DNA from 3 places in the Chryseobacterium sp. HNCC26DJ240 genome. Region 2 is predicted to be linked to each of the others. Evidence: riboswitches for the same ligand, from Rfam matches in the RefSeq annotation. Region 2 holds a riboswitch; each other region holds the start of a gene.

What was found. Region 2 has a riboswitch for cobalamin ahead of metE (5-methyltetrahydropteroyltriglutamate--homocysteine S-methyltransferase). Riboswitches for the same ligand answer to the same signal wherever they lie in the genome.
Region 1: it holds a riboswitch for cobalamin, as region 2 does, so the genes downstream of both, AC2A1G_RS02995 (TonB-dependent receptor plug domain-containing protein) here and metE (5-methyltetrahydropteroyltriglutamate--homocysteine S-methyltransferase) in region 2, are expected to answer to the same signal.
Region 3: it holds a riboswitch for cobalamin, as region 2 does, so the genes downstream of both, AC2A1G_RS11080 (acyl-CoA thioesterase) here and metE (5-methyltetrahydropteroyltriglutamate--homocysteine S-methyltransferase) in region 2, are expected to answer to the same signal.

Annotation. Positions count from the first base shown of each region.
Region 1 covers NZ_JBXUGK010000001.1:658,796-664,910, reverse strand. The annotation lists gene AC2A1G_RS03020 (winged helix-turn-helix transcriptional regulator) at 1-307, shown strand, start outside; gene AC2A1G_RS03015 (CCC motif membrane protein) at 361-693, opposite strand; gene AC2A1G_RS03010 (DUF2752 domain-containing protein) at 713-991, opposite strand; gene AC2A1G_RS03005 (NADH:flavin oxidoreductase/NADH oxidase) at 1,037-2,083, opposite strand; gene cdd (cytidine deaminase) at 2,456-2,938, shown strand; cobalamin riboswitch at 2,986-3,121, shown strand; gene AC2A1G_RS02995 (TonB-dependent receptor plug domain-containing protein) at 3,240-5,261, shown strand; gene AC2A1G_RS02990 (YncE family protein) at 5,277-6,115, shown strand, end outside.
Region 2 covers NZ_JBXUGK010000007.1:82,231-88,345, forward strand. The annotation lists gene AC2A1G_RS14620 (hypothetical protein) at 1-580, opposite strand, end outside; gene AC2A1G_RS14625 (hypothetical protein) at 583-1,554, opposite strand; gene metE (5-methyltetrahydropteroyltriglutamate--homocysteine S-methyltransferase) at 1,650-3,968, opposite strand; cobalamin riboswitch at 4,017-4,202, opposite strand; gene AC2A1G_RS14635 (Lrp/AsnC family transcriptional regulator) at 4,357-4,818, shown strand; gene AC2A1G_RS14640 (hypothetical protein) at 4,864-5,550, opposite strand; gene AC2A1G_RS14645 (hypothetical protein) at 5,555-6,115, opposite strand, start outside.
Region 3 covers NZ_JBXUGK010000005.1:99,067-105,181, reverse strand. The annotation lists gene AC2A1G_RS11100 (PspC domain-containing protein) at 142-1,827, opposite strand; gene AC2A1G_RS11095 (PadR family transcriptional regulator) at 1,839-2,168, opposite strand; gene AC2A1G_RS11090 (HD domain-containing protein) at 2,497-3,087, shown strand; gene AC2A1G_RS11085 (DUF6624 domain-containing protein) at 3,563-4,084, shown strand; gene AC2A1G_RS11080 (acyl-CoA thioesterase) at 4,269-4,652, opposite strand; cobalamin riboswitch at 4,765-4,943, opposite strand; gene AC2A1G_RS11075 (hypothetical protein) at 5,185-5,979, opposite strand.

The DNA.
Region 1 (6,115 bases), on a different contig from region 2:
GATGGCAGCATTGGGAAGCAAGTGGAAACCCATTATTGTGCTCGTGATTAAAGACAGAAAACTACGTTTTGGAGAACTTGCTGCAAGAATCAATGTGATTTCCAGAAAAGTACTGACCGATCAGCTGAGAGAAATGGAAAATGACGGTTTGATTATTCGGGAGGAGTTTAAAGAAATCCCACCCCGTGTGGAATATTCTCTTACCGAAAAAGGTCTCGCGCTGTTACCGATTATGTTTCAGCTTGAAGAATGGGAAGCAAAATATCCCGATAAAAAGTATGATAAAGACTGTGCTGTTACAACATAAATTTAAAACAAAAGCCGCTCAACATGAGCGGCTTTTTTATCTTAAGAAGTTGTTTAATTGTTTTGTAGTTCTTCCATTCTTTCTCTTAACAATTCAGGGTCTGAAAGCGCTTCCATACCGATTAAAGAAATATAGAAAATCATAAATGCTAAAAACAGTATGCTTAAAACTAAACCTATAATAGCTAAAATCCTTCCTGTATTTAAATTACTGTAATTGTTGTAAAGTTGCGGATTTGCCAAATAAAGCTTCTTGTCTTTGCTGTACAAAACTAGTGCGATAACGCCACAGATCATTCCGGGAATACCGTAACAAAAGCATGTTACAAGTGATAAAATTCCCAAAACCAAAACGGCAGTTGCGTTTGGTAAACTTTGTTGATTCATAATTTATTTATTGTGTAGTTTAAAAGTGTTTATAAAAATAAGAAATTACCATGATTAGTGCATTAAGTATTCCTAAAATAACTAAAATATTTCCGTAACTCCTTTTTCTGTCTACAAATGTGAGAATTACTGTTGCAAAAAAAAGCAAAAGTGTATACACCGCCGGAAACATGTGAAATGCTTCCACAAACTTACCCTGAAAAACCAGCAAAATCGCCCTTTGAGTGCCACATCCAAAGCATTCTATTCCTAAAAATTTCTTGCTTGGGCATGAGAGCATATAATCTTCGATTTTCATTTTTGAGGCTGAGGTTAAGGTTAAGGCTGAATGTATTTCTTTTAATTACAATTTTGCACGGAGGTATTGGTGAGGAAAGAAGCAATCTTTGTGCGCTGAAAACGAACTTTGAACTGCCAAAAACGGATTTCGGAGAATTTCTCTTGCCACAAAAATCAAATCTGCTTCATTTTGTCCCATAATATATTCGGCCTGTTCGGCGCTGGTAATTAATCCTACAGTTCCTGTTTTTACATCAGCTTCTTTTTTCACCTGACCCGATAAATGAACCTGATACATTGGTTTAACTTCGATTTTTGCACCGTGAATATTTCCACCGCTTGAAACATCTATTAAATTAACACTGTGATCTTTCAGAACTTTTGCAAGGGCCACACTGTCTTCAATATCCCATCCGTTTTCTGCATATTCTGTTCCTGAAATTCTTACAAACAAAGCAACATTTTCATTTAATTCTTCATTGACAGCGTCAACAATTTCAAGTAAAAAACGAATTCTGTTTTCAAAACTTCCGCCGTATTCATCTGTTCTCGTATTGGAAAGTGGTGAAAGAAACTGATGCACCAAATAACCGTGTGCCGCATGAATTTCAATCACATCAAAACCAGCATCCACAGCTCTTTGGGCTGCAACTTTAAAATTCTGAACCTGCTCCTTGATTTCCTCAACAGTTAAAACATGAGGAATTCTCTCAGTCGGGTGATAAGGAATTGGGCTTGGAGCTAATGTTTCCCAGCCTTCTTCAAGAGAAATCTGTTTGTTTTCCCATGTAGAACCTTTTCGTCCTGCGTGTGCCAGCTGAATTCCTATTTTGGATTCTGTATTCTGATGCACGAAATCAACAATTCGTTTCAATGCGTTTGCCTGCTCATCATTCCAGATTCCCATGCAGTGATTGGTGATTCTTCCTTTTGGTTCGACAGCTGTGGCTTCCACAAAGATAAGTCCGGTTCCGCCCTGCGCACGGCTTACGTAATGTACGAAATGAAAGTCGTTTGCAAGTCCGTTATCGCTGCTGTACATGCACATTGGCGACATTACCCAGCGGTTTTTAAGTTCTACATTTCTGAAGTTGATTGGTGTGTATAACATGAAGTTTTGTTTTAAAAATTTAAAAATACGAAATAACAGTGAGAGTTGGGGAGGAATTTGTTGGAAGATGGAAGGCGGGAGATGGGAGATGGAAGATTGTTGAACCCAGCGGGTTCTGTTGCATATTCGATTCATTGACTATAGATTTCTATTACGGTTATTGATATTGAACCCTGCGGGTTCTGTTCGATGCAAATGTTTTTTAACCATAGGTTTCACCTACGGCTACTCGTATTAAACCCTTCGGGTTTTGTTGCGTGTGTGTAATTATCAGTGTTAACGTTTAGTCTTGTGGGATTTTTGATTTACAATAAAACAAATTTTGTCACCGTTGGAAATTGTTTTACTTTTAGCTCCCTTTATTTAATTTGAATGAAAAAAGATTTTCAGATCCATTTTGAGCATTTTACTGCAAAAAACGAGTTGACCGAAACCGAAATTTCCCTTTTGGAAGCTGCAAAAAAAGCAAGAGAAAATGCTTATGCTCCCTACTCCGATTTTTTGGTCGGCTGCGCTGTGCTTCTTGAAAACGGTGAAATTTTTTCAGGTAACAACCAGGAGAATGCCGCGTTTCCGTCGGGACTTTGTGCTGAGCGAACTGCAATTTATTGGGTGGCTGCCAATTTTCCGAATGAGAAAATCAGTAAAATTTTTGTTGTGGGTGGTCCGAGAAAATCTTCAGAAAAAACACCTCCTATTCCACCTTGTGGCAACTGCCGTCAGAGTTTAATGGAATACGAAACCAAACAGAACCAGAATATTGAAATCTATTTTGCGAGCCTTACCGATGAAATATACAAAGTCAGTTCGGTAAAAGATTTACTGCCGTTTTATTTTGACTCAAGCTTTTTGTAGAATTTTTAAAAAAGGCATTCTTAAATTATTAATTTCTCATTGTCAGTTCTTATTTAAAAGCTTAAATTTGCAACGTTTTAAAAAGGGAATTCGGTGTGAATCCGAAGCAGACCCGCTACTGTAAGTATTTTTCTGAAATCGAGAAAATATAAGTCAGATACCTTTCTAAAGCATTTTTTTGATGAAGCTTTCGTGGAATGAAGCGCAGTCGGTCTCTTTTCCTTTTTGCATTTTGCAAAACAGGTTATTACCTTCTACCTTTTTCATTCAAAGGAATTCTTCTGAATTTTATTTAAACTGAATGAAATATTTTTACTCTTCTGCCCTGCTAATGATGCTCGCTGTACCAGCAACTGTTTTCGCACAAAAAACAGAAACCGACAGTATTGAAACCACAGTAATACGGGATATTATTTTTAACAGAAAGCGTCAGGAAACAGGAGTCATTTCTTCACAGAAACTCTCCGGAGCAGAACTGGAAAAGCTCAACAGCACTTCTGTTGCTGATGCCGTACGTTATTTTTCCGGAATTCAGGTGAAGGATTATGGCGGAATCGGTGGGATGAAAACGGTAAATATCCGTGCGATGGGAACGCAGCACGTTGGGGTTTTCTATGATGGAATTCCTGTGGGTAATGCTCAAAACGGAACCGTTGACCTTGGAAGATTTTCTTTGGATAATTTAGAATCTATTTCTCTCTATAACGGACAGAAAAGCGAAATTTTTCAGGCGGCCAAAGACTTTGGTTCTTCGGGATCTATTTATTTGCGTAGCAGAACTCCATTTTTTACAGGTTCAAAGAAAACGAATGTCAATTTTAATTACCGTTCGGGATCTTTTGGTGTGGTAAATCCTTCCATTTTATTGGAACAGAAACTGACGGATAACATCAGTATTTCTTTAAATACGGAATATCTTACAGGACACGGACGATATAAATTTCATCAAAAAGTAGCTTTACCCGACGGAAGTCTGGGGTGGGAACGAAGCGGAATCAGAGAAAACGGCGACATCGAATCCCTCCGTGCTGAGGCCGGTGTTTTCGGGAAAATCAATAACGGAATTTGGAAACTGAAAGGTTATTATTACGATTCTGAGAGAGGAGTTCCGGGCGCTATTATCAGAAATGGGGATATTTCTTCAAGCAGACAATGGGATAAAAACTTTTTTGTGCAGGGAAGTTTTGAGAAGGAAATTTCATCCAAATACAAGTTTCAGATCAATTCTAAATTTGCTGATGATTACACCAGATATTACAATGATAATCCCGGAGGAACACCCTTATTTATTGACAATATTTACAAGCAACAGGAATTTTATGTTTCAACTGCTCAACAATATTCGCCATACAAATTCTGGAAGATCAATCTTTCGGCAGATTATCAATACAATACTTTGGATGCCAACTTACGACAGTTTGCTTATCCTCAAAGACATACCGAGCTGATTGCTTTGGCAACTCAGTTTGATTTCAATAAATTTAAAATTCAGGGAAGTGTTTTGGGAACTTTTGTTCAGGAGAAAATTGAGAACACAACTTTTTCGGTTCCGCAGAACCGTTCAGAATTTACACCGACTGTTTTTGCATCCTACCAGCCGTTTGCAGCAGATTTTAAAGTTCACGGTTTTTATAAAAGAATTTTCAGGATGCCTACTTTTAATGACTTGTATTATGCAGAAGTCGGAAGTTCGCAGCTGAAACCTGAATTTACCAACCAATACGATTTAGGTTTTACCTTTAATAAAGATTTTAAAACAGGCGTTTTACAGAACTTCAATATCATCGCTGATGCTTATTACAACAGGGTTCAGGATAAAATTATCGCTTATCCGAAAGGCCAGCAGTTCCGCTGGACGATGACGAATCTGGGTGAAGTTGAAATTAAAGGCGCAGATGTTTCGGCACAGGCGATTTGGTTGCTTTCAGAAAATCTGTTATTCAGCAGCCGTTTTACCTATACTTTTACGGAAGCTTTAAATGTTACAAAAAACAACATAACTTCCTATTACAGAAATCAGATTCCATACACTGCAAAACACAACGGAAGCATGCTTTTGGGAATTACATACAAAGAATGGCAACTCAATTACAGTTACATCTATGTAGGCGAGCGTTACAATATGTCTGAGAATATTCCTGAAAATTATGAGCAGCCATGGTACAGCAGTGATATTTCAGGAACGCGGGAATTTAAAATGAAAAACTGGAAGTTCAGACTTGGACTTGAGGTAAATAATCTTTTAGACCAAAACTACAGCGTCATCAAAAATTATCCGATGCCGGGAAGAAATTACCGTGTTAACTTAAGGGTCAACTTTTAAAAGCGAGATTTAAAAATGAAAAAATTACAGTTACTTTTTGCCTTCCTTTTAATTCTCAGTATTCATTCTTGTAGAGAAGATTACGATTACATCAACTACGGAGCTACAGTTTCAGGAGTTCAGGAGCCTGAAAACATCAACATTAAAGGGCTCTACGTATTGAATGAGGGAAATATGGGAAGTAATAAAGCATCCATCGATTTCTTTGATTACACCACGGGAGCTTTTACCAAAAATTATTACAATGCCCAGAACCCAACCGTTGTAAACAGCCTTGGCGACGTGGGAAATGACATTAAAGTATATAAGGATAAACTGTATGCAGTAATTAATCTTTCCAATTTTGTGGAAGTAATGGACGCTAAAACAGCCAAACATATCGGTGAAATTCAGGTTCAGAACTGCCGCTTTATTAATTTTCATAATAATTACGCTTACATCTCCTCTTACGGTGGTGCAGTCGGAGTTTCGCAACCAGGTTATGTGGTGAAAGTGGACGTAAATACGCTGCAGATTGTCGGTCAGGTTTACGTAGGAAAACAGCCTGAAGAACTTGAAGTGGTGGGCGATAAACTTTACGTTGCCAACTCAGGCGGATACAGCTATCCGGATTATGACAACACGGTTTCTGTAATTGACCTGAATACTTTTACTGAGATTAAAAAAATTCCTGTTGCCATCAATTTAAGTAAAATTAAAAAAGACGATACAGGAAAACTTTGGGTGACTTCACGGGGAAATTTCGGAAGTATTTCGCCAAAGCTTTTTGTTTTAAATCCTCAAAATGATCAGGTGATTCAGGAAATCAATATTCCTGTAAGTGACTTTTCTATTATTGAAAACAGACTATACTA
Region 2 (6,115 bases):
AACCCATTCCTACCTTTAATTTTTCATTAAAATACTCTTGAGATAGTATGTCGATTTCTGCATTCACCATATCTCCCGGAAAAGCAAAATCTGTCCCAATATAAATTTGACGGGCAGAAGTTTGGTAATCATCAAAGTTGAAAACCAATTGACATCGGTAATCACTTTTTACATAATGATTTCTTCCCCCCTCATTTTCTTTCTTAAAATGAATTTGAGCTATAAAATCACATTTTGAATTTTCAGTTTCTAATTTATATTCATGAAAATATTCGTATGCATAACCTTCCAAATCTCCACCTTTAGATATTAAATTATCTTCTCCATCATAAATTTTAAAAGGTTCTTGTGTATCTCCAATACTTGCCGAACCGTCCAAACCAAGCAAAATTGTATAAAAGGTATCATCTAAAAGATAAGAAATGATCTTTTTGAATTTTTCAGTTTCAATCTCATTTAAATTTAATTCTTCAATTTTAGTTGAAACAAGACTTCTATATTCTGATTGAGTATCAAAACTGGAATTGAGAATATTTTGTTTTTTTAGATAGAAATTTTTTACGAATTCTTCGGTGGTCATTTTTATTTCACTTGATTTTCTAATTGATATGTATTATAACACTTTTTCACATCCTCATAAAATATTTTTTCAAAAGGAGAACCATTAAATTTAAATTTACAAAATATATGTGGGCAAGCATCATATTCATCTCCTCTAATATCGTAATCTAATATTTCTGAATAATTTAAACGTGCAACAGTGTAAACGCGAACTTTTTCTAATTCTTTATCATTTTCATAATTTGAGAATCGCCATAATTTGTTTGGGAGTAAAATAATAGTTTTTACTCCAACTATGAATTCTAAACCATTATGAAAGGGTTGATGAAATTCTGCCTTACACCAATTATAGGTATTAAATTCATTAGGTAAATTATTATGTGGATAATTAGAGTCATCAAATCTCCTTATCATCATTTGGGAATTCAATTCTCTGTTTTTTAGGGAATAGTTTATCCAAGGACTGAAATCTCTTTGAATTCTTTTTTTTAGACTTTGAATCTCATGGAATTGTTGTTCAGGATCACTTATTTTAATGATAAAATTTGGATAGTATTTATTTAAAAGAATTTTAAAATCTAATATTTTATCTTGAATAGTTTCCCATCCCCAATGAATAATTTCAAAATTACATTCATATTTTGTTTTTATTTCTTCACATATTTCATCAATATCTGGATGGTCCGAAATAGTAGAAGTTATAATGAGCATTGTGATATTTATTTTTAAGTCTTGTGACATAATTTTCTCTACATCTTTTTCTATATCGTTACACAATTCTCTTCTGATTATACTTTCTTTTCTCGTTAAATCCTTTTTTTTGCATTGAACTGCGATATCATGTTCAACTGAAAAAATATCGATTCCTTTTTGATTATGTCCTTGCTTTCCAAATTTCTTAAATGAAATTGTCTTATACTCATTGTTTAATAAGTCGCATATTAAATTTTCAAATATTGTCGCATTGTCAATTTTTACAAGTTGATGCATCATAGTATCTAATTTATTATAAAATTAGATTTATTTTAATGAATAAACAAAAAAGCAGAAGCCTAAACCCCTGCTCTTAAAATCAAATTCAAAAGAACTTATAAAGCTTTTTCCTTTTCAAAAATCTCACTCATCTCCCTCGAAGCTTCCACCATCGCTATCAACGCCTTTTCCGTTTCATCCCAATGACGGGTTTTCAGGCCACAATCAGGATTTACCCAAAGTTGCTGTGCCGGAATGACGGCTTTAGCTTTTTTCAACAGTTCTACCATTTCCTCTTTGGACGGAACTCTTGGCGAGTGAATATCATAAACTCCCGTTCCAATTTCGTTTGGATATTTGAAATCCGCAAAAGCTTTCAGCAACTCCATCTGACTTCTGGAGCATTCAATTGTAATCACATCGGCATCCATATCAGCGATATTTTGGATGATGTCATTAAATTCAGAATAACACATATGCGTATGAATTTGCGTCGCATCTTCCACACCGCTTGCCGAAATTCTAAATGCTTCAACTGCCCATTTTAGGTAATTCTGCCAGTCAGATTTTCTTAACGGAAGGCCTTCACGAATTGCTGGTTCATCAATCTGGATAATTCTGATCCCCGCTTTTTCCAAATCATTCACTTCATCACGAATCGCCAGTGCAATCTGTTTGCAAGTCGTTGAACGAGGTTGATCGTCACGCACAAAAGACCATTGAAGAATGGTCACAGGTCCCGTCAACATTCCTTTTACCCATTTTTGAGTTAAAGATTGAGCATATTCCGACCAATAAACCGTCATTGGATTCGGTCTGTGAACATCTCCGAAAATAATGGGAGGTTTCACGCAACGGCTTCCATAACTTTGAACCCAGCCGTTTTGTGTAAACGCAAATCCGGCCAATTGTTCTCCGAAATATTCTACCATATCGTTTCGCTCAAATTCTCCGTGAACCAATACATCAATCCCAATTTCCTCCTGCCAACGGATGGTTCTTTCGGTTTCCTGTTTCAATAAAGTATCGTATTGTTCGGCATTCAATTCACCTTCTTTGAATTTTGCTCTCCAGTTTCTCACTTCTTGTGTCTGCGGAAACGAACCGATCGTTGTTGTCGGAAACAAAGGAAGATTCAAAACTTTTTGCTGAGCCTCCTTCCTTACATTGAACGGCGAATTTCTCTGCGCATCTTCTTCAGTCGACACATCAACACGGTTTTTCACGTCCTGATTATGAATTAATGTTGAAATTTTACGGTTTTCAATCGCTTTTTTATTTTCCGCTAAAGCCTGTAAAGCATTATAATCCGGATTTTCTGAAGCCAATTTTTTTAAATTAACAATTTCAGTCACTTTCTGTTTTGCAAAAGCCAGCCATTGCTTGATTTCAGGAGATAAATTTTCTTCATTTTTCTCGGAATCAAGGTCAAAAGGAGAGTGCAGCAATGAGCAAGATGGTGCAATGAAGATTCTTTCTGAACCAATTTTTTCAACGGCTGTTTTAATAATATTTAATGAATTTTGAAAATCATTTTTCCAGATATTTCTTCCGTCCACGATTCCTAAAGAAAGACTTAATGTTTCAGGGATTGTATTTAAAACTTCATCCAATTCTTCAGGAGAACGAACTAAATCAATATGCAAAACATCGATTGGAAGCGAAGTTGCCAATGAAAGATTGTCTTTTAATCCTTCAAAATAAGTCGCAACAATTAACTTCAATTTCGGGAATTGTTTTCTGATTTCAGCATATATAAACTGATACGTTTCTTTCGCTTTTTCATTTAAATCTAAAGCTAAAAACGGCTCATCAAACTGAATATATTCCGCACCGTGATTTTCAAGTTCTTTTAAAATCTGAATGTAAACCTGAACTAAGTTTTGCGCTAAATCCAATTTATCAAAACCTTCTTCTTTCTCCTTTCCTAATAATAAATACGTCAGCAAACCGATAATCACAGGTTTTGCATTGATTCCTGACTGTTTTGCAGCAATAAATTCCTGAATAATTTTGTTGGAGAATAATTTAAACTCCTGATTTTTCTGGAATTCAGGAACGATGTAGTGGTAATTAGTATCAAACCATTTGGTCATTTCCATTGCGGTAATATCCAGACCGTCTTTCTGGAAACCTCTTGCCATTGCAAAATAAACATCCAGTTCAGACTTTTTCAAAGCAATTTCCTGATAACGTTCAGGGATTGCTCCAACCGTCAACGTCATATCCAAAACCTGATCATAATACGAAAAATCGTTGCACGGAATAAGGTCAATTCCCGCTTCCTTCTGCAGTTTCCAGTTGTTTTCTCTGATGGTTTTTCCGACTTCTAATAATTCTTCTGATGTGATTTTGCCCGCCCAATACTGTTCGTTGGCTTTTTTAAGCTCTCTTTTGGCTCCAATACGCGGGTAGCCGAGAAGGTGTGTCTTCATTTTTTTAATTTTAATTAAAGATTTTGGATTAAAAAATATCTTTAAAATCTGTTTTTTCCAGAAGAGGCAGGTCTCCTGGCTTGTAACAATTTTTATCATCCTTCCCATTTTCACAGTGGATATGTTTTCAATAAAAATTTTTGGGATATTATTTACAGTTGCGCGACAGCTCGTGATTTTCACACGATTCCCTTTTCATTTACTTTACGTAAAACCCTTTCCTTTTTAAAAATTTATTTTAAAGATTAATTGTTCTGTAAAAGTAGTTATTGAAGTGTTTTGTTTTGGTAAATGGTTTAAATAAAGGAAATAAAGCTTTATTAATATATATTTTCAGAATAAATTACTTTAAATTTGAATTTTAAACCTTGAAAAAGAAAATTATCCTGTGGAAAAGCTAGATGAAAAGGATGTGCAGCTCTTGAGAATCCTTCAAAAGAATGCAAAGCTGACCGTGAAAGAACTCGCTGCTGAAATTAATCTTTCAACATCACCTGTTTTTGAACGTGTAAAAAGACTGGAAAATGAAGGTTATATCAAACATTATTCTGCAGTTTTGGAAGCCGAAAAACTGAATCGGGGTTTCACCGTTTTTTGTCAAATCAAACTGAAAATTCATGACCGTTCGGTGGGAAACCGCTTTGTAGAAGATATTCTGAATATCGATGAAGTTGCTGAATGCTATAATATTTCCGGCGATTTTGATTTTCTCTTAAAAGTTCAGGTAAGAGATATGAAACATTATCAGGATTTTGTTTTCAATAAATTGGGAAGCGTAGATTCTATCGGCAGTACGCACAGCACTTTTGTGATGGCGGAGGTGAAGAATACGCATGGTTTGAGTATTTAATGTGAAGCTTTTATTTGATAGAGAATGGCGACTTTTTACATAGCATTATCTTTTCAAAGTAAGTCGAGAGTTTTTGTATATATATCTTACGTTGTTGTTGGGTATCATAATATCTTCGCTTCCAGGTTTTAATAATAAAGAATCAGATTTAAAACTAAAGATAATGTCACTGCTTGCTTCTTCGATATTAATAATATCAGTTAAAGATTTATCCATATCATCCGATTCAATATCTAAATTTCCGATGTACTGAATTTTATTGTTTTTGAGTAAAAAAGCTTCGCCGCCGAAGAAATATTCAAAAGCCATTTGACAAATGATTAAGACCTTATTGTTCGAATTGTTCTTGTAAAATTTTGGCTGATATAAATAGGTGTCGCCGGAACCTCGACCTTTAAATATAATTTCATTTTTGTTATTCAAAACCAATAGCCGTTGTCCGTAATCAGTTTCCGAATCTGGATTGACGATTTTTCCGTCTACAGGTGTAAAATATCCCGTAACAAATTTATTTCCTTGATAGGAAAATGAACTAATCACATCAAATCCTTTGAGATTTACATTCGATATAGAATCTGGTTTAAACTCAAAATATTGAATGTCTTCATTTGATGTATGATTTTCCGTAGTTTTCTTTTCAAATTTAACGTGAGTTGTTATCTGTTCCTGTGTTTCTTTTTTACAATGTATCAGATTTAAAGAAACCAAAAAGATAAGCAGTATTTTCTTCATTCAGTTATGCACTTAATTGAGGAAATTTTTTACGTACAAATTCATAAATATCTAAAACTTCCTGATGGGTGAGTTCCCGAGGAGTAATTGTTTCATTTTCAAAAGTAAATTGCAGAAATTTCTTCTTTATCGTAACAGATTTTATTTGCTTCAGTGGAAAGGTTTTTAAATAAGCTGAAGGGTTCAATGCATACCCTTTGTAATCGGAAGATTTCGTCGAAATACATTTAATAAAGTGTGAATTGATTTCAAAAATGTCATCGTTTTTTTTTACCCTAAGTTTCTTTATTAACCAAATAAAAAAATATACACATGATAAGAGTAAACAGTTTGCTATACACATCATTGTAGAAAAATCAAATATAAAACTTGTTAAAACAATGAATATTAATGTGGTAATGATGTTTAGTATAAATTTTTTGAAAAATAATTTATTTAAAACGAAAAATAAAGCGGCGAAAATCACAGCCGGAATTCCGGATTGCCATTCAATAATTGACATGGATATGGCAATACCAGAAAGACTACCAAGCATGATTGCTCCGACAATATTTCCTTTTCCATC
Region 3 (6,115 bases), on a different contig from region 2:
TAATTTTGTACGAATTTAAGAAAAATTCTAATCATAATACACAAAAAGTTGATTTTTTTTGTGATTTTATTGAGAGAAGAAGAGTGTGAACTTCAAACACTTGGCTATTCATCCACACTTCCTGCCACTCTCTCTGGTTGGTTATTTGGTTTGTATAGAAACTTGTTTTTTGTTGGCGTCAAGTTTTATGTCTAAATCTTTTACATTATCAAGATTTACTTTTACAGAATCCATCATCTGTTTTGCTTTTTCTTTCGGATATTTTTTTCCGTTGATGATTACGCTGTCTTTGTCTCCTTCAGTGTATTCTATAGTAGTTCCGTTGATATTGATTTTGTTTTTTTCAATCATAATTCCATTCTCAAGATCGTTGTCATCATCCTTATCATGGTCATCATTAAAATTGATTCTGTCTGAAACTTTTACAACAGTCATGTTTTGCGGTACAATAAGCTCATAATAAGCATTATAATCTCTCATTCTCTCGCTGTAAGAATATCTGAAATAATTAGGCAGAAGTATTTTGTTATCAATAATTTCTACAGGTACAGTAAGTTGAATCGGTTGGTTGTAGCCATCACCTTCTTTTTTGATGATCAATACTGGGCTTGCAACATCCTGATGTTTTACTTCGATGTAAGGATAATCTTCTTCATAAATGCTTTTGCCGTCAGAAAAATAGTCGCCGAAATAAGATTTAAAGTTTGATGGGATATTTACTTTTTTTACATCTACAAGAATGCTGTCAGATTTCGTATTGATGGCTATTTGTTCGCTTTCATTGTTTTCTCCGGAATATTTGGTGAACAATTTTGTTGCGGTAACGCCACCTATCGCAAGTAATGCAATCCAAAGAAAAACAAGTGTTCCAATAATGTATCCTGTATATTTTAATCTGGATTTTGGAGCAAGCAATTTTATCGAAATTAAAGTGAAGATAATTGCAGGAATTAAGAATGCTAATACCAAAATTGCAGTAATTAAGAAATTGGGCATTTCACTTCCTAAGAAAAAAGAAATACTTTCAGGCACATTCACGGAATCGGATCCGAAATTGATTCCGAAGAAACCGAAAGAACCAATAAGTAATGAAAGTCCCATTAGTCCAAAGATGATTCCCCAAAATATTCTTATAATACTTATCAAAACGCTTCCAAGGTTGTTGATATTACCTGATTGTGACTTCAATGCTTGCCCAACTTTTTCCGTAGATTCGTTGGCAAACTGTACAATCTTTCCCGATTCTTCTTTCAGGTTGTCAAAATTCATTGGCTTACCTTTCATTTTCAAAAAATCTGAAGCTGTTTGTGCTTCCGGAAGAATTACCCATAGAATTACGTACAGTAATCCTACAAATACAAATAAAGGAGCTAACGGAAATCCTACGATGAAGGTAGCAATCCAGATCAATCTCATAACGGTAACGTCTACTCCAAAATAGGAAGCCACTCCGGCACATACACCGCCCAATTTTGCTTCTTCAGGATTTCTGAATAATTGTTTTTGAGATTTGTAACCAAAAGAAGACTTTGTGCTGTTTTTCTTTCCTTCAGAGTAATAAGCTTCTTCCTGTTCTTCTATTTTTTCAGGAGTTCCGATTTGTGCAATTACTTTTTCTACATCAGAATCGTTGATAACTTCTCTTTTAGCAAGAGTTTCTTTAAAGATTTCTACCATTCTGATTTCGATGTCGTGCATTACCTCGTCTGCTTCAGCAACATCCAGAGAGCTTCTCAGGGCATTCAGATAATCGCTGAGTTTTATATATGCGTGTTCTTCTATCGTGAAAGAAAAACCGGCGAGTCCTATAGAGAGTGTTTTGTTCATAGCTTTTGTTTTTAAAGTTTTTGAGTGATTTGGTTTACAGAATCTGTCAATTCTTTCCAGGTAATTTGAAGTTCAGATAAAAACATTTTGCCTTTTTCTGTAATTTGGTAATACTTTCTGGGTGGTCCTCCTGTAGATTCTTCCCATCTGTAAGAGAGAAATTCTCCGTTTTTCAGTCTTGTAAGAAGAGGGTAGAGGGTTCCTTCCACTACATCCAGTTTTCCTTTTTTCAGCTCGTCTATCAAATCAGAAACATACATTTCACGGTTATTGATGAGGCTCAAAATACAGAATTCCAGAATCCCTTTTCGCATTTGCGCTTTGGTATTTTCGGTATTCATTGGTAATAAGGTTTAATTAATTGGTTATAATTTTCGATTTTCAGCTCCTAGCTAGTTGAACCTATTTCGATTTTACATTACAAAGATATATAAATAGAATGGTATTATGCAATACAAAGTAGTAAAATAAATTTATATTTATATTTAATGTGTTGATTTTCAGTTTAATAATTTTTAGTTGAAAAATATTTAATTTTAATTAAAACCAAATTTCCATCCTGTTTTATTATTTTTGAACCATGAAATCGCCCATAAAAAACTTTATAAGCAAGCAACTATGAAGATTGGGCGATAACATCTGACAAATAAAAAAAAATAAAATCTACACATGAAAATTCAAAAAGAAATCGATTTTATCATCGCTGTTGATGCTTTGAAAAACGTTCAACGAAGAAATTATAATGCCGACGATTCCCGAAGAGAAAATACTGCAGAACATTCGTGGCAGATTATTATTTTGGCTCAGATCTTATTTCCTTATGCTAAAAACAGAGCAGATATTGATCTTTTGAGAGTCATCAGAATGCTTTCCATTCACGATTTGGTGGAAATTGAAGCGGGCGACACGTTCATTTTTGATGAAGTTGCAATGGTAGGAAAATTTGAAAGAGAAAAATTGTCTGCACAAAAGATTTTCGGAATTTTAGATGAACCCATCCGTTCAGAATTCTTTAATCTCTGGCTAGAATTTGAGGAAGAAGAAACGCCGGATGCTATTTTTGCTTGTGCCATCGACAGAATTATGCCTTTCATTTTAAACTCACACACTTCCGGAAAAAGCTGGACTGAAGCCAAAGTAACCGAAGCCCAGGTAAGAAAAATCCTTGAAAACGCTATCTGCAGAGCATCAGAAGAAATGGAAGAAGCCTTTCATCACTTAATGAATCTTAATTTGGAAGCGTTAAAAGTTTTAAGATAAATGGAATCTCACGCAGATTTTGGTAATTGAGCTGATTTTCTTAAAGTTTAGTCTGATTTCAAATTTTATTTAAAACACTAAGGCTTCGACGAACTCAGCCTGAAAATACATAAGTTTTAAACGTTTAGTATTAGAGATGTCATGCTGAGCCTGTCGAAGCATTTTGCAACACCTCCTTTGTGATGAGTAGTTGAAATAATCTTAGCCATATATATATAAGATAGATTCAAAAAGTAATGTTGTTGTTGGTAAAAAGTCGGTAAGAAAATGTGGGTAACTTTTTTCGGCCAAGCAAGAAAACATTAGCTATATTTTATTCCGACAGTTAATAATAATTCCTACTTTTGTGTCATATTCCGAAAATGTTCAACCTATTTAGGAATATGGTACAAAAGTAGAAATAGAAATGAAAATAAAAAAGATATTATTCAGCATACTAACCGCTCTTGTTGTAATGATAGCAATATTCCTTTATATGAATAAGGATAAATTTGTCTATGTAGGTTCAGTAAATATTATTGAAGTCGATTGCAGCAAAAAACGTCAAATCCTGAGCGAAGTTTTAGAAAGTGACCAGAGGATCAGAAAATCAAATGAACTCATCAAATACGCTAAAGAAGATCATAGGAATCAGGAATTAGTGATCAGCATTATTGAAAAGTGTGGTATGCCAACATTAAAAGAGGTCGATCAAAGACAAATGGACGCCATCTGGTTGGGACTGCAACATAGTACTGAAGAAATCAGAAAAAAGTATTTTCCACAAGTAGAGAAAGCTGTTGAAAATGGAGACTTATCTAAAGGACAGTACGCATTGATGAAAGATAGGATGTTAATGGACGAAGGAAACCCCCAAATATATGGTTCACAAATAAAAAATGGTAAATTATATAAATTAGAAAATCCTGAAACTGTGAACGACAGAAGAAAAGAAATGGGAATGGAACCCATTGAGGATTATTTAAAGAATTTCAATATTCAGTTCAATCCGAATTAACAATACAATATATAATCATGTAGACGACTCCAGTCATCATTAAATGATTGTGTCTCTCAGAAACCGAAATTTAGATCTTATTTAAAGAAATAGAAAAAGGTTTCAGCGAACAGTTAAGTTTTCCGAAACCTTTTAAATAAAGACTGAAAGTGATAAGTGGCAGTCAAAAACTACCGTTCATCTATTATAAAATTTGAATTGGTTTCTTAAATTCGTCGATGGCTACAAAGGTAAAATCGCCTGTAATCGCCTTTTCTCTTTCGTAAGAATACATCTGTTCGGTAAAAATCTCAACATTCACTTTCATACTCGTTTTTCCCACGTGAGAAACCTTTCCGATTAATTCTACAATAGTTCCGGCAGGAATTGGTTTTTTAAAATCAATTTTATCACTGCTTACGGTTACCACACGTTTTCTGGCAAATCTTGTGGCCGTGATAAAGGCAACTTCGTCCATCAGCTGCATGGCAGTTCCTCCGAAAAGCGTGTCGTAATGATTGGTTGTGTTGGGAAAAACGGCTTTGAAAATTCGGGTTTCCGAGGCATCAATTCTTTCTTCTGTAGTCATATTTCATTATAAATTTGTGCGAAAAATGAACTTTACTGAAACAAAAAGAATCTTTCAGGAACGAGAATTCCCGAAATAACATTTGATCAATAAACTTCAGATCGCGAAAGTTTTTTGTTTGAAGAAACAGGCAGGTCTCCTGACTTGTAACATCTCTATTCCTTCCCATGCCTTGTGCACAGTGGTTTTTATAAAGACTTAGGTTACTTTACAGTTGCGCGACAGTTCGTGATTTTCACACGATTCCCTTTTCATTTGCGGCTAAGCAAAACCAGTTTCCTGGAAGATCATTTTCGGTGATTTTCCGTCGGCAAAAGTACAAATAAAGTTTGATTTAAATTAGGGTAATCTTTTTTCTAAGTAGCTGCGGAAAATTTGAACCATTAAGAAAGATTAAGTTGTTAAGAACAAACTGACTGCAGATTTTTTAAGGTTTACCGAGGTAAATGATTAAGCATTACTCTTAAATCAATTTTATTGATTCTTAAAAAAGCTTAACCGATTAATGATCTTAACGTTTAAAATTGCAAAACTATTCAGGATTGTTGTAAATAATCTGACTTATTACTTTTCCTTCCTTCACTGTCCAGAAAGTGGTGTATCTGTTTTCGCCTTTTCCGTTGATCATATAAATGTAAATATGATCGGCATCCATCGCTGTTACACCAATGTTTTCGAAATCGGTTGTTGGATCAAATAAATTTTTAATAGCGTCACGCACAAAAACAGTTCCTCGCCCTGGCTGCTGTACACGAATGGATTTTACTTCTGTCAGGCCTTCAGGCAGGGTTTTTCCGATGCCCCAAGGTTTTGCTTTATCAATTTTAATGATGTTTCCGTCGGCATCTTTTTCCTGTCTTTTAAAACTGGCGTTGGAAGGGTAGATGTCGATCACTACTTTCGTACGTTGTGCAGTCGGAAGTTTTTCATTGGAATTATCTGTAAATGTGTAAGATCTTCCGTTTTTAGATTTTGAAGGTGTAAATTTCGGAAGCTGATCGATGAAAGCGACACGGTCTTTGTTGACCATACCTTCTTTTGTAAGGCTGTCGTATCTGACGAATGGTTTTTCGTCGTCGGTTTTTTCAGGATATTTGATCCAAATCCATTCTGTTTCTCCGGGAGCGGGTTTTACGTAAACGAAAACATCGCCTTTTTTCATTCTGATTTTATCAACGATTTTGCGGTAATCTTCCTTGTGTACACGCACCATCGCATAACCTTCCTGTGCCTTTACAACTCCAAACGGAATTTTGTTTTGCGCATCGATTAAACTGAACGAAAATATACTGAATAAAGATAAAACTGCTTTGTTGATGAAAGTCATTTGAAAGAATATTTAGCTCAAAGATATAAATTAAATATTTTTCGGGAGATAATTGTCAAAAATTAATACATTAAAATTATGTATGTCATCATTTTCAATTAATATTTTTTAATCTATAATTAATTTGTCAATGACA